Regions from separate parts of the Spirillospora sp. CA-142024 genome, predicted to be linked through region 1. Evidence: riboswitches for the same ligand, from Rfam matches in the RefSeq annotation. Region 1 holds a riboswitch; each other region holds the start of a gene.
The links. A riboswitch is a leader RNA that binds a small molecule or an ion and turns the genes downstream of it on or off. The one in region 1 is predicted to bind cyclic di-AMP.
Positions count from the first base shown of each region.

Region 2: another riboswitch for cyclic di-AMP. It lies ahead of ACQPZP_RS15390 (CHAP domain-containing protein); the one in region 1 lies ahead of ACQPZP_RS40385 (NlpC/P60 family protein).
Region 3: another riboswitch for cyclic di-AMP. It lies ahead of ACQPZP_RS09225 (NlpC/P60 family protein); the one in region 1 lies ahead of ACQPZP_RS40385 (NlpC/P60 family protein).

Region 1 covers NZ_CP192077.1:8,536,109-8,540,405, forward strand. The annotation lists gene ACQPZP_RS40370 (RDD family protein) at 1-408, opposite strand, end outside; gene ACQPZP_RS40375 (RDD family protein) at 416-1,234, opposite strand; gene ACQPZP_RS40380 (amino-acid N-acetyltransferase) at 1,240-1,758, opposite strand; cyclic di-AMP (ydaO/yuaA leader) riboswitch at 1,916-2,121, shown strand; gene ACQPZP_RS40385 (NlpC/P60 family protein) at 2,125-3,120, shown strand; gene ACQPZP_RS40390 (LuxR family transcriptional regulator) at 3,389-3,619, opposite strand; gene ACQPZP_RS40395 (LacI family DNA-binding transcriptional regulator) at 4,037-4,297, shown strand, end outside.
Region 2 covers NZ_CP192077.1:3,164,868-3,169,164, reverse strand. The annotation lists gene ACQPZP_RS15400 (NYN domain-containing protein) at 1-248, shown strand, start outside; gene ACQPZP_RS15395 (NlpC/P60 family protein) at 447-1,478, shown strand; cyclic di-AMP (ydaO/yuaA leader) riboswitch at 1,963-2,166, shown strand; cyclic di-AMP (ydaO/yuaA leader) riboswitch at 2,288-2,457, shown strand; gene ACQPZP_RS15390 (CHAP domain-containing protein) at 2,467-3,279, shown strand; gene ACQPZP_RS15385 (hypothetical protein) at 3,319-4,297, shown strand, end outside.
Region 3 covers NZ_CP192077.1:1,900,556-1,904,852, reverse strand. The annotation lists gene ACQPZP_RS09235 (FHA domain-containing protein) at 1-276, shown strand, start outside; gene typA (translational GTPase TypA) at 472-2,325, opposite strand; cyclic di-AMP (ydaO/yuaA leader) riboswitch at 2,517-2,651, shown strand; gene ACQPZP_RS09225 (NlpC/P60 family protein) at 2,659-3,672, shown strand; gene ACQPZP_RS09220 ((deoxy)nucleoside triphosphate pyrophosphohydrolase) at 3,730-4,122, opposite strand; gene ACQPZP_RS09215 (Mut7-C RNAse domain-containing protein) at 4,128-4,297, opposite strand, start outside.

The DNA.
Region 1 (4,297 bases):
GGACGTCCCGGTCTCCTCCGGCGCGACGGCCGCCACGGGAACGAATCCCGGCACGGAGGTGGGCAGCACCCAACCACCACCGGACCCCGCGCCATCGGGCTCCAGACCCTCGGGCTCCGCGCCGCCGGGCTCCGCAGCGCCCTCTGGGACGGCTTGATCGGTCGTCTGAGACGCCGTCGCGACGACCTCTATGCCGGCGAGGCGCTTGCCGAGCGTCCGGCCCCAGAGGGCGAGCTGGACCGCCTCGTACAGCAGCATGCATCCGGCCACGGCGGGCGGAGCGACGATGTCCACGGTGTGCCCGGACACGAGGGCGCGCACCACGACGATGACGGGCACACCGACGACGAGCGTGTCGGTAACGCGGGCCAGAAGGCGCTGGCCGGGCTCGGCGAGCGATGCCGCCATCGCGGCCCTACTCCGAGTACTCGGTGTACTCGTCATATCCGACCCGCTCGTCAATGACGAGCGTGCCGGCGAAGCGGTCGTGCAGCGCCTGGTGCAGGGGCTGATCCCAGATCGCCCACAGGTAGGCCATCAGCGCGCCCGCCCAGACCAGCACCATCCCGTACGCGGCGTAGTCCCACACCATCACCGCCAAGACGAGGAAGAAGAAGACGCCGAGCTGGTAGGCGACATGGGTGATTCCAGCGCGCCAGACGGCCTGCGTCGTGGTGAGCGGGCTCCCCGCAGGGCGCGCTTGCACGATGCCGAGACCCAGGACGCGCTTACCAAGCGTCCGCCCCCACATGGACAACTGGACTGCCTCGTATATGAAAGGAAGCACGGACAGGACGCAGAACAGGGTGAAGATGATGGGCCAGTTCCACACACCGCCCTCGTCCTCTGTCTTGCTGCCCGGCTTGCCCAGACCGAACGCACCGATCGTCACCGGCAGGACGAGGGCGAAGCCGAAGACCGCGACGAGCGCGTTGTCGATGATCCGGGCGCCCGCCCGCCGGTAGATCGGGGCCAGCGCCAGGTCGGCATCGCCGTAGGAGTCGCCGTAGGAGCCGTACTCGTCGTAGGCGGGTTCATAGGAGGGCTGCCCGCCCCACTGCTGCGTCTGCGGCTCCTGCCTTTGCTGCTGCCACTGTTGCTGGGACGGCTGCTGCTGTTGCTGGGGCTGCTGCCATTGCGAACCTTGGTACGGAGGCGGCGGGCCGTAGGAACCCTGCCCCTGCTGCGGCAGTCGGGGCCGACGGGGCCGCCCGCGGTTGGGGGAATCGCTCATTTGGGTCAGTCCTCCAGGCGAAGCAACATCCGGGTGTTGCCCAACGTATTCGGCTTGACCCGGTCGAGGTCCAAGAACTCTGCCACGCCTTCGTCGTAGGAGCGGAGAAGTTCCTCGTACACCTCTGGCGCCACCGGAGTCCCCAGGATCGGCTGGAAGCCGTGGCGGGCGAAGAACTCCACTTCGAAGGTAAGGCAGAACACCCTTCGCACACCGAGTTCCCGTGCGGTTTCCAGGAGGCGGGTCACGATCCGGTGCCCGATTCCGCGTCCGCCGCAGCCCTTGTCCACGGCGACCGAGCGGACCTCCGCCAGGTCCTCCCACATGATGTGGAGGGCGCCGCATCCGATGACCCGCCCGGGCGACCCGTGCTGGAGGTCCTCGGCGACCCAGAACTCCTGGACGTCCTCGTACAGCTTGACCGTCGTCTTCTTCAGCAGGCGTCGTCCCGACCCGTACAGGTCGACGAGCCTGCGGATCTCCTGGACGTCGGCGGTACGTGCACGCCGGATCACGACTTCCACAAACAAACGAGATTATCGAACACCGCGGGACCAGCCGGGACGGACCCGGCGCATCCGTCGTCCAGCATCCTCACGACCTGCAATTTCGCATGTTCTGGTTGGCATCCAATGCGGGTTCCGTTAGTGTCCATCGCTGACGTCGGCCGACCGCAGCACCGAGGCCGAACCGCCGAGTCCGCGGGACGCAACCAGCGCCCCGGGGAGCCGGGGACCCACTTTCGGAACGTTCGGGGGATCGCCCCCGAGCGGACGAACCGAAAGGGGTGAATCCGCAGCCGCGTGTGAAGTATTCGCGCGCCCGCGGACGGGCTCCTCCGGCCCGAACCCGTCAGCTAACCCGGTAGGCGGACAAGGAGAGGAGAATTCGTGGAGCGATCGCGGACTGCTTCCCGTTCACGATTCCGCGGCCGCGCGGCCACCCTGGCCGGCGCGTTCATCGTTCTTTCAGCGGCCCCCCACGCGATCGCCCCGCACACGATCGCCGTCGCGCACGCCGACCCCGAGCCGTCCACCAAGGAGCTCAGGTCCAAGGCCCTCAAGCTCGCCGACCAGCTGGAGCAGCTCACCGAGCAGTACAACGGGCTGAAGGTCAAGCTCGCGCAGTCGCAGCGCGCGGCCAAGGTCGCCACCGAGAACGCCAAGCGGCAGGAGAAGTCGCTGGAGGCGATCCGGCAGAAGGTCGGCTCGCTCGCCGCGACGAGCTACATGCAGGGCGGCTCCGACCCCGCGGTCTCCTTCGTCGCCTCGCAGGACCCGCAGGCCGTCCTCGACCAGGCCGCCACCCTCCACTACTTCGCCAAGCAGGACAGCACCCAGGTGCTCGGCCTGATGCAGGCCATGCAGTCCGCGCAGCGGGCGCGCAAGTCCGCCGAGGCGCGCGCCTCGCAGGTGAAGGGCCTGCGGACGCAGCTGGAGTCGCAGCGCAAGAAGGTCACCGACACCTACGAGAAGGTCCGCGGCAAGCTCGTCGACAAGGACCCCACCCAGCTGACCAAGCTTCCCGTCGTCGGCACCGGCAAGGCGGCGCAGGCGCTCCGGTACGCGATGGGCAAGATCGGCCGCCCGTACGTGTGGGGCGCCGCCGGGCCGACCACCTTCGACTGCTCCGGCCTGACGATGTGGGCCTACAAGCAGGTCGGCATCAATCTGCCGCACTACACCGGCAGCCAGTGGAACGCCGGCACGCACGTGTCGCGCAGCGAGCTCCAGCCGGGCGACCTCGTGTTCTTCTACTCCGACCTCCACCACATGGGCATGTACGTCGGCGACGGCAAGATGCTGCACGCGCCGCAGACCGGCGACGTCGTGAAGATCGCTCCGATGGACGGGCGCCCCTTCGCCGGCGGCGTGCGCGTGGCCTGACCCCCGGACCTCCGCCGGAAGCGGGCATCGTCCCGCCCGCCCGAGCCGAGCGACCGGGACCGGGTGCGTCCGTTCTGAGCGCGTCCGTCCTGAGCGCCCGGATGACCAGGATCTCTGACCCGAATGCCGTCCGCGGCGACGCCCCCTGCAGGGACCTACCTGTCAGGTTGCCGGCGCCGCCGCTGCGGGGTCGGACGGGATTCGGATGAGCCGCCTGGTTTTCGAGTGACGCCCGCCCGTCCCCTGGCGAGCGTCGGGGGTGTCACAGCTAGATGAGCTGCCTTCGGGCCGCCCACACCACGGCCTCGATAGGGGTGTTGACCTCCAGCCGGTCGCAGATCGTCCGCAACCGGCGCCGCAAGGTCCGGGCGCTCAATTCCAGCTTGCGTGCCGCCACATCGGCGGTGACACCGCTGGCGATCTGGGCGAGCAGCCGGATCTCCTCCTCGTTCAGCCCGAAATCGTCGGTGCCACGACGTGCGAGTGTGGCTGTTTCCACTCCGTCCTCCCTCGTCCGTGGTGATGACCGCGGGGATGCAGCCGTCCGCTGCACAGGCACGGGGTTGGCCTTGATCTGTACGCGCGTTGGGTTGCCGGGTCCGGAGCCCTCCGGACTTAGATCATCGGGTTCCTTTTCTGTCTCACGAGCTTGGCCGGAGGTGGCCGCATGGCCGATTGCAGGGGTGTACGGGGGAACTCCGGGTGACGATTCAGGCGTTGGCCTGCCGAGGGAGACGGGATGAGGTCGCCAGCCATCCGCACCCGCCCCTTCTCGCCGGACCCGCCGATCTCCCAGTGAACGAAGATCGTGAATCGTTTCAAGCTACGCTTCGGCTCGGAACGCTAGGCGGCCGGATCCGGCCCGTCAAGCGCCATTCAACGGCAATATGCGCCCGATTGGTCACAATGCGTGACAGTGCATTCGGCGCCACAACATGCAAAACTCCACTACCTGGGAAAACGCCCCTGGGCCGGGACGAGGAGCAAGTTGCCACAGACCAGTATTCGTGAGGTCGCGAGGCGGGCTGGAGTCTCAGTTGGGACCGTTTCGAATGTCCTAAACCGGCCAGATCTCGTGGCCGAAGCTACCCGTGACCGTGTTCGCGCGGCGATCGAGGAGCTCGGATTCGTCCGCAACGAATCCGCGCGCCGGCTCCGCAGGGGGCCGGAACGCACC
Region 2 (4,297 bases), 3.9 Mb from region 1:
CGTGCGTGTTCGACGGCGCGGAGCTGGACGCGCCGGTGGCCATCGCCGCGCCGCGCGGCGTCCGGGTGCTGTTCAGCCGGCCCGGGCAGACCGCGGACGAGCTGATCGGCGAGCTGGTGCGGGCGGAGCCGCCGGGCCGGTCCGTCGTGGTGGTGTCGTCCGACCGGGAGGTCGCCGACGCGGCGCGGCGCGCCAACGCGCGCCCCTGCCCGTCCTCGCTCCTGCTGCGCCGGCTGGGCCGGTCCTAGAGCCGGCCCTGGGGCCGCCGGTCATAAGACCCCCATAAGGCTGTCATAAGGGAAGCCTCGCATTAAGTGATCATGACGTCACGAAAAGTGGACAATGTCCAAGGATGTCAATCAAAGAGTGACGAATCGGTTGTGGCAGCTGTTGCCCGTCGCTAGTGTCGTCCGCTGACGTCGTGGACGAGAGGGGCGAGACCGACCGTGGCCAATGATCTCATCGGGGAAAGAGCGCAGGAGCGTGACCGGAGGGGCGGCTCGGCGACCCGAGGCGTCTCCCGTCGCCTGGCGGCCGTCGCCTGCCTGACCGTGACGGTCTCCCTGGCCTCCGCCCCGGTGGTGGCGCACGCGGAGCCCAAGCCGACCAGGGCCCAGGCCCAGAAGAAGCTCGACAAGCTCAACGACCTGATGGACCAGAAGGTCGAGCAGTACAACCAGAACATGGAGAAGCTCAAGGTCGCCAAGAAGAAGCTCGACGCGGCGACCAAGGCGAGCAAGCAGGAGCAGGCGACCTTCGAGGAGCAGCGCTCCGCGATCGCCAAGATGGCGGCCGCCGCCTACAAGAACGGCGACTCGACGGACGTGACGGGTTTCGTCGGCAGCAACGACCCGCAGGCGATCCTGGACCAGGCCGCCGTCTTCTCCCACCTGTCTCAGGAGCGCAGCTCCCAGCTCACCCAGTTCCTCGCGACCGCCCAGCGGCTCCGCCGCGAGCAGGCCCAGGCCAAGACCGCCTACAACGAGGTGAAGTCGAAGCAGGGCGACCTGAAGAAGCAGAAGCAGGAGCTCGACAAGCAGGTCGCCAAGCAGAAGGCTCTGGTGGGCCGGCTCGGCGGCGGGACGCCCAGCGGCTCGGGCCCCACCGGCGGCAGCTACAACGGCCCGGCCAGCGGCCCGGCCCGTGTGGCGCTCAACTTCGCCTTCGCCCAGAAGGGCAAGCCGTACGAGTACGGCGCCACCGGCCCGAGCACCTACGACTGCTCCGGCCTGACGATGAAGGCGTGGGCCGCCGCGGGCGTCAACATCACCCGCACCACCAACTCCCAGTTCGCGGCCACCAAGCGGGTCGACAAGGCGGACCTTCAGCCCGGCGACCTGGTGTTCTTCAGCGGCCTCGGCCACGTCGGCATGTACATCGGCAACGGGCAGATGATCCACGCCCCGCACACCGGCGACGTCGTGAAGATCTCGTCCGTCGACGGCCACGGCAGCTACTACGGCGCCGGGCGTCCCTGACGCTCACCGCGGCCCCGCGCGGGGCTTCCATCGACAACGGACCGGGCTTGACCTGGTCCGTTGTTGATTTTGGGGGGGTTTGCCTTCTGTTGGGGCTTTGGTACCTTGTCACCACTCACGGCGCTCTCCATGCGCCATGGTCCCGCGGCGCCCACCAGGCGCTTCGGTCACACGCGGCGCATCCAGCGGCCGCGTGACGGCGGCGCGAGCCACGCGCCGCTCCCCCCGAGGACGGTGCGATCCACGTGCCGTCCCGCGGCACCGGAGAGTGCCGCACGGGTCTGCACGCAGACCCATGGCCGGCCCGGCCCACCGTGCGCACGCCCGCAGCGTGCATGGCGCTGAGAGCGCTGCCACGGCGGCGATCACGGGTCAGGCCCCGGACGGGCCCCGGGACTGGGAGCCGTCCGCACACAACACAGGCGCCGCTCTTTCGCACGCGGGAGACAGGTCCCGCGCCGGGCCCCATCTCGCCCCCAGGATCGCAGCGGCAGCGCCGAGTCCGCCTCAGCGCGGAACCGGGGACCCACATCGGCCGGAGTCCGGGGAACCTCCCTGGACGGGTGGTTCCGGCACCCGGGGTGAATCGGTGCGTCTCTCCCGGCCCCGTTCCGGTGAGAGCCCGCCGTAGGGCCACTTCCACGCCCGAACCCGTCAGCTAACCCGGTAGGCGTCTGGAAGAAGCGAAGGAGTGAATTCCGCAGCGTTACCTGGGCGTGGCCGCCCATCGTGCGGCCACGCCCCACCACCCCCTGCGCTCCGCGGGCGCCCCCGCCCGCCGAGCCCCCCATCCGAACCGGCGTGCCCCGTGCACGTCACCGCCGAGTCCGCGGACCGTCCTGCGCGCATGCGCGGCGGGCGCGGAGCCGGGGACCCACTGTGTCCTTTTTCGGGGTGAATCGGCCTGTCCGCGGGCCGTAGGGCGCCTTCCATGCCCGAACCCGTCAGCTAACCCGGTAGGCGGCATGGAAGCCGAGGAGAACCCCCCGTGCCACGCACGCACCGCAAGAAGCTCCCGGGCAAGCACCGGAAGCCGCACTCCCTGTCCATCACGTGGCGGACGACCGGCGGCGTCATCGTCGGCGCCGCCGTGCTCGGCACCGCCGCCGCGACCGCGCAGGCGTCGGTCCTGCCGTTCGGTTCCGGCCCCGCGGCGTCCGCGGCGGCCGACCTGACCGCCGGGAAGAAGACGCACGGCGGCTCGTCCAAGAGCTCGTCCGAGAGCACGTCCAAGGACGGGCCCAGGACGTCCCGCGGCAAGGACGCGCCGAGAGGCCGGCCGAAGAAGCCGTCCGGGAGGTCGTCGAAGTCGCGCCCCACCGCCGCGCAGGCCATCGAGCTCGCCCGGTCCCAGGTGGGCGTCGGAGAGGACGGCGGCGGCGAGACCAAGTTCCAGAAGTGGTACATGGGCACCTCCCGGGCGCGGCAGACGCTCGCGCGCGACGGCGGCTCCCTCAGCGGCTACAGCGACGCGAACTGGTGCGACATGTTCGTCTCCTGGGTCGGCGACCAGATCGGCTTCAGCGACCAGATCGGCAGCGACGCCTGGACGATCGCGCACGCGCGCTGGTTCCAGGACAACGGCCGCTGGGGGACCGAGCCGAAGCCCGGCGCGATCGTCTTCTATGCCTGGGACGGCGGCAAGTCCGTCGACGACATCCGGCACGTCGGCATGGTGATCAAGAAGGTGGACGACGGCACCGTCGAGACCGTCGAGGGCAACACCGGCAACGCCGTCAAGATCAAGGAACGCCCGACCGGAGACGTCGTCGGCTACGGCTACCCCGACTACAAGCCGTGATGCCGCCGCCTCCCCCGCCGGCTGCATAGGATCGCGCCCATGAAGGACGGTCCCGGGCAGGACGGCTCTGTGCAGGACGCCCCCGTTCCGGACGACGCCGTGCCGGACGACGCGGCGCTGGAAAACGCCGTGCCGGACGGTGGGCAGGACGGCCCCGTGACGCGGCGCAGGGTGCTCGCCCTGGGCGCGGGCGGGGCCGCCGTGCTGCTCGCCGGAGGCGCCGCCCTGCTCGGCTCGCGGTCCGCCGGGAGCGGGACCGCGTCTGCGGGCGCGTCCGGCGCCCGCACCTCCCGGGCCGCGGGGACGATCAGCCCGGAGGGGGCCGCCACCGTCCTCGCCAACCGGGCCCGCGCCGTCCGGAACGGCGACCGCATGGCGTTCCTCGCCACGGTGGGCGACGCCCCTCCCGCCTTCCAGGACGCCCAGTCCCGCATGTACGACAACCTCCGGAAGCTTCCGCTGGAGGGCTGGCAGGAACGGCTTCTCGCCACCCAGGCCATGGACGGGAAGAGCGCCGTCGTCCGCGTCGAGATGCGCTACCGGCTGCATGGCTTCGACAAGGGCTATGTGGGCCGCACCCGTTACCTCACGCTGACCCCGCGCGCCGGGACCTGGACGATCGCCGGCGACGGGACCTCCCACGGGCTCACCGACGACGCCGACATCTGGGACGCCGGCCCCCTGACCGTAGTCAGGGGGCGCGCCGGCCTCGTCATCGGCGACGCCGCCGGACTCGACGGCATCGCCGCGCGGCTGGACGCCGCCGTCCCGGTCGTCACGGGCGTCGTCGGGAAGGGTTGGGCGCAGCGGGTCGTCGCGCTCGTCCCCGCCGACGCGAGCCTCGCCTCCGCGCTCGCCGGCCCCGGGCAAAGCCTCGGCGAGATCGCCGCGCTCGCCACCGTCGCGCCGCCGGCGCGGTCCGCGGGAGGAGGATCCCCCGCACCCTCCGGGGCGCCTTCGGCCGCGGGCGGCCGCGGCGAGGACCGCGTCATCATCTCCCCCGGCACGTTCGGCCGCC
Region 3 (4,297 bases), 2.6 Mb from region 1:
GAGCTCAAGGTCTCCGTCGGGCAGCACCTGGTGCTCGGCCGCGACGCGGGCCAGTCGCCGGTGGCTGCCACGTTCACGCAGTACGACAACGTGTCGCGGCGTCACTCGACGGTGTGGCTCGACCCGTCCGGGACGGCGTGGGTGCGCGACGAGGGTTCGACCAACGGGACGTTCGTCAACGGCGAGCGGCTCCCCCGCGGTGTGGAGGCCCCGCTCCGCGACGGCGACCAGCTCCGCCTGGCCGCCGACGTGACCGGGACCATCCAGCTGGCCTGACGGCAGGCCACGGCGAACGGCGGCCCCGGGGATCCGATCCCCGGGGCCGCCGTCTTTTCATGGTCCGGACATGCGAACGGGGGCCGCCCGGTACCGGACGGCCCCCGTCCCCTTCGGCGCTCGGTCGGCCGGAAAGCTCGGTCCGCCGCGGTCAGCCGTAACGTCGGTCCGCCGTAACGCCTGGTCTTCTCCGGGTCAGCCGGCCCGCTTGGTGCGGGCGCGCGTGCGCTCGCGCTCCTTGGCGTCCAGGACGACCTTGCGGATGCGGACGGCGGTCGGGGTGACCTCGACGCACTCGTCCTCGCGGCAGAACTCCAGCGCCTCCTCAAGCGACAGGTTCCGGGGCGGGGTGAGCCGCTCCAGCTCGTCACCGGTGGAGGAGCGCATGTTCGTGAGCTTCTTCTCCTTGGTGATGTTGACGTCCATGTCGTCGGAACGGGAGTTCTCCCCGACGATCATGCCCTCGTACACCTCGGTGGTCGGGCCGACGAAGAACGTCCCGCGCTCCTGCAGGTTCGTGATCGCGTACGCGGTGGCGGCGCCGGAGCGGTCGGCGACCAGCGACCCGGACGGGCGGGTGCGCAGCTCGCCGAACCAGGGCTCGTAGTCCTCGAAGACGTGGTGCGCCATGCCGGTGCCGCGCGTCTCGGTCATGAACTCGGTGCGGAACCCGATCAGGCCGCGGGCCGGGACGAGGAACTCCATCCGGATCCAGCCGGTGCCGTGGTTCGTCATGTGCTCCATGCGGCCCTTGCGGACCGCCATCAGCTGCGTGACGGCGCCGAGGTGCTCCTCGGGGATGTCGACGGTGAGCCGCTCGACCGGCTCGTGCCGCTTGCCGTCGATGTCCTTGGCGACGACCTGCGGCTTGCCGACGGTCAGCTCGTAGCCCTCGCGGCGCATGTTCTCGACCAGGATCGCCAGGGCCAGCTCGCCGCGGCCCTGCACCTCCCAGGCGTCGGGACGCTCGGTCGGGAGCACCCGGATCGACACGTTGCCGACCAGCTCGCGGTCGAGCCGGTCCTTGACCATGCGGGCGGTGACCTTGGTGCCCTTCTCGCGGCCGGCCATCGGCCCGGTGTTGGTGCCGATCGTCATCGAGATCGCCGGCTCGTCCACCGTGATCAGCGGCAGCGGGCGCGGGTCCTCGGCGTCGGCGATGGTGTCACCGATCATGATGTCGGGGATGCCGGCGATCGCGATGATGTCGCCCGGCCCGGCCTCGTCGGCCGGCTTGCGGGCGAGCGCCTCGGTCATCAGCAGCTCGGTGATCCTCACCCGCTCGACGCTGCCGTCGTGCCGGCACCAGGCGACCTGCTGGCCCTTCTTGATCGTGCCGGCGTGCACCCGGCACAGCGCGATGCGGCCGAGGTAGCTGGAGGCGTCGAGGTTCGTCACGTGCGCCTGGAGGGGCGCGTCCGGGTCGTAGGACGGCGCCGGGATCGTCTCGGTGATGACCTTGAACAGCGGCTCCAGGTCATCACTGTCCGGCATGGCCCCGTCGGCGGGCTTGCCGAGCGAGGCCCGCCCGGCACGGCCGGACGCGTACACGATCGGGAAGTCGATCTGGTCCTCGTCGGCGTCGAGGTCCATGAACAGCTCGTACGTCTCGTCCACGACCTCGTCGATGCGGGCGTCGGGACGGTCGGTCTTGTTCACGACCAGGATCACCGGCAGCCGCGCGCCGAGCGCCTTGCGGAGCACGAACCGGGTCTGCGGGAGCGGGCCCTCGCTCGCGTCCACCAGCAGGACGACGCCGTCCACCATGGACAGCCCGCGCTCGACCTCGCCGCCGAAGTCGGCGTGGCCGGGGGTGTCGATGATGTTGATCGTCAGCCCGTTGTGCTTGACGGCGGTGTTCTTCGCGAGAATGGTGATCCCCTTCTCGCGTTCAAGATCGTTGGAGTCGAGCACCCGGTCGTCGACGTCCTGGTTCTCGCGGAAGGCCCCGGACTGCCAGAGCATGGCGTCGACCAGCGTCGTCTTGCCGTGGTCGACGTGGGCGACGATCGCGACGTTCCGGAGGTCGTCGCGCGTGGAGATGGGCATGCGGGTTCGCCTTGCGTGAGAGTTCGGGAGTCGCCGCAGACGCGCGGCACCGATCCATTCTACTCGGCGGTGCGTACCACCCTTTACGCGTCGTTCGCACCAGCTCTCACAGGAGCCCCGATTGGCCAACTTTGCTCATCCTTTGTAATCTGCCCGTGATCCGGTCGTCCGGAGCCCCTCCCCCCGGGGCTGCGGCCGGAACGCCGAATCTCCCGATCGCGGGAGAACCGGGGACCCAAACCCCTGGGGTGAATCGACGCACGTCGTAGGGCGACTCCTGGCCCGAACCCGTCAGCTAACCCGGTAGGCGTACGAGGAGAGGAGAACACCGGCTTGGCTCCGGATCTTCGCCGGCGGCGCCGCCTTGCGCCCGCCGCCATCGTCACCATGCTCCTGGCCGGCCTCGGCGCCGCCCCGCCCGTCACCGCACACGCCGCGCAGCCGTTCCGGCTCGCCGCCGCGTCGTCGCCCAGCCCGACCCCGACGACGGAGAAGGGCCTGCGCAAGACCCTGGACGCGCTGAACGAGGAAGCCGAGATCCTCACCGAGAAGTTCAACAAGGCGCGCGTCGACTTCGGCAAGGCCAAGAAGGCGCAGCAGGCCGCCACCGCGGAGGCGCAGCGCCTGCGCACCCTGGCCGAGCCGGCCCGCGAGCAGCTCGGCCGGATGGCCGCGGCGAACTACATGGCCGGCGGTCCGGACGTGCTCTTCGGTTCCGGCGGATCGGCGGACGGGCTGTCCGACCGCGCCTACCTCGCGCAGAACCAGGCGGCCGCCGTCCTCGCGCTGAAGAAGCAGATCGCGCAGGCCGACGCCGCGCAGCGCACCGCGGAGGCCAAGACCGCCCAGCTCAAGAAGGCGTGGGACGACGCCAAGCAGGCCCGCGGGGCCGCCAAGGCCAAGGTCGCCGAGGTGATGAAGCGGCTCGACAAGCTGACCACCACCCACGTCAGCGACCCGCGCACCGGCCTCACCGCGACCGTGAAGGGCTCCGGGCTGCCCGCGAAGATGGCCCGCAAGGCGCTCACCAAGCTCGGCAGCCCGTACGTGTGGGCCGCCGCCGGGCCGAGCAGCTTCGACTGCTCCGGTCTCGTCGTCTGGGCCTACGCGCAGGTCGGCAAGTCCGGCCTGCCGCACTACACCGGCGACCTCTTCGCGCTGGGCACGAAGGTCTCGCGCGGCGAGCTGCGCTCCGGCGACCTGGTGTACTTCGGCAGCAACCTGCACCACATGGGCATCTACCTCGGTGACGGCAAGTTCCTGCACGCCCCGCAGACCGGCGATGTGGTGAAGATCTCCAATCTTTCCGACCGCTCCGACTTCGCCGGCGCCAACCGCATCACCTGACGCCACCGCCCCGAGACGTACAGGGGCCTCCCGCGGCGCGGCGGGAGGCCCTTGTATTCATCCTCCTAAGAGGCCCTCGCGGACGAGGGCGCCGATGACGGGACGGTCGCCCGGAAGCCAGTCGACGTCGTAGGCCTCGTGCGGGGCCAGCCAGCGCAGGGCCAGGTGTTCCAGGGCCTGCGGCTCGCCTTCGACGATCTCGGCGGTCCAGACGCGCAGGAGGGCGCGGTCGCTCAGCCGCCAGTCGCCGCCGACGCGGCGGCCCAGGCGCACCTTGACGGCGAGTTCCTCGTGGCACTCGCGGACCAGGGCGTCCTCGTCCGACTCGCCCGGATCGACCTTTCCACCGGGCAGCTCCCAGCCGCCCGCCATGTGCGGCGGCTCGGCCCGCTGCGCGCCCAGCAGCCGCCCGGCCGAGATGATCGCCGCGCCCACGACCACGAGATCGATCGCGATCAGCTCCCCTCCGTCACGGCGGCCCTTGTCCGATCGTTACCCCGAATGGCGTCGACCAGCCGCGTCGACTCCCGGACGATCTCCTCCAGGTGGTCGCCGTGCGCGCCGCGCCAGTACACCTGCCCGCAGTCGGCGCAGCGGCCGTAGACGTCGTAGCTGCGGCGGGTGC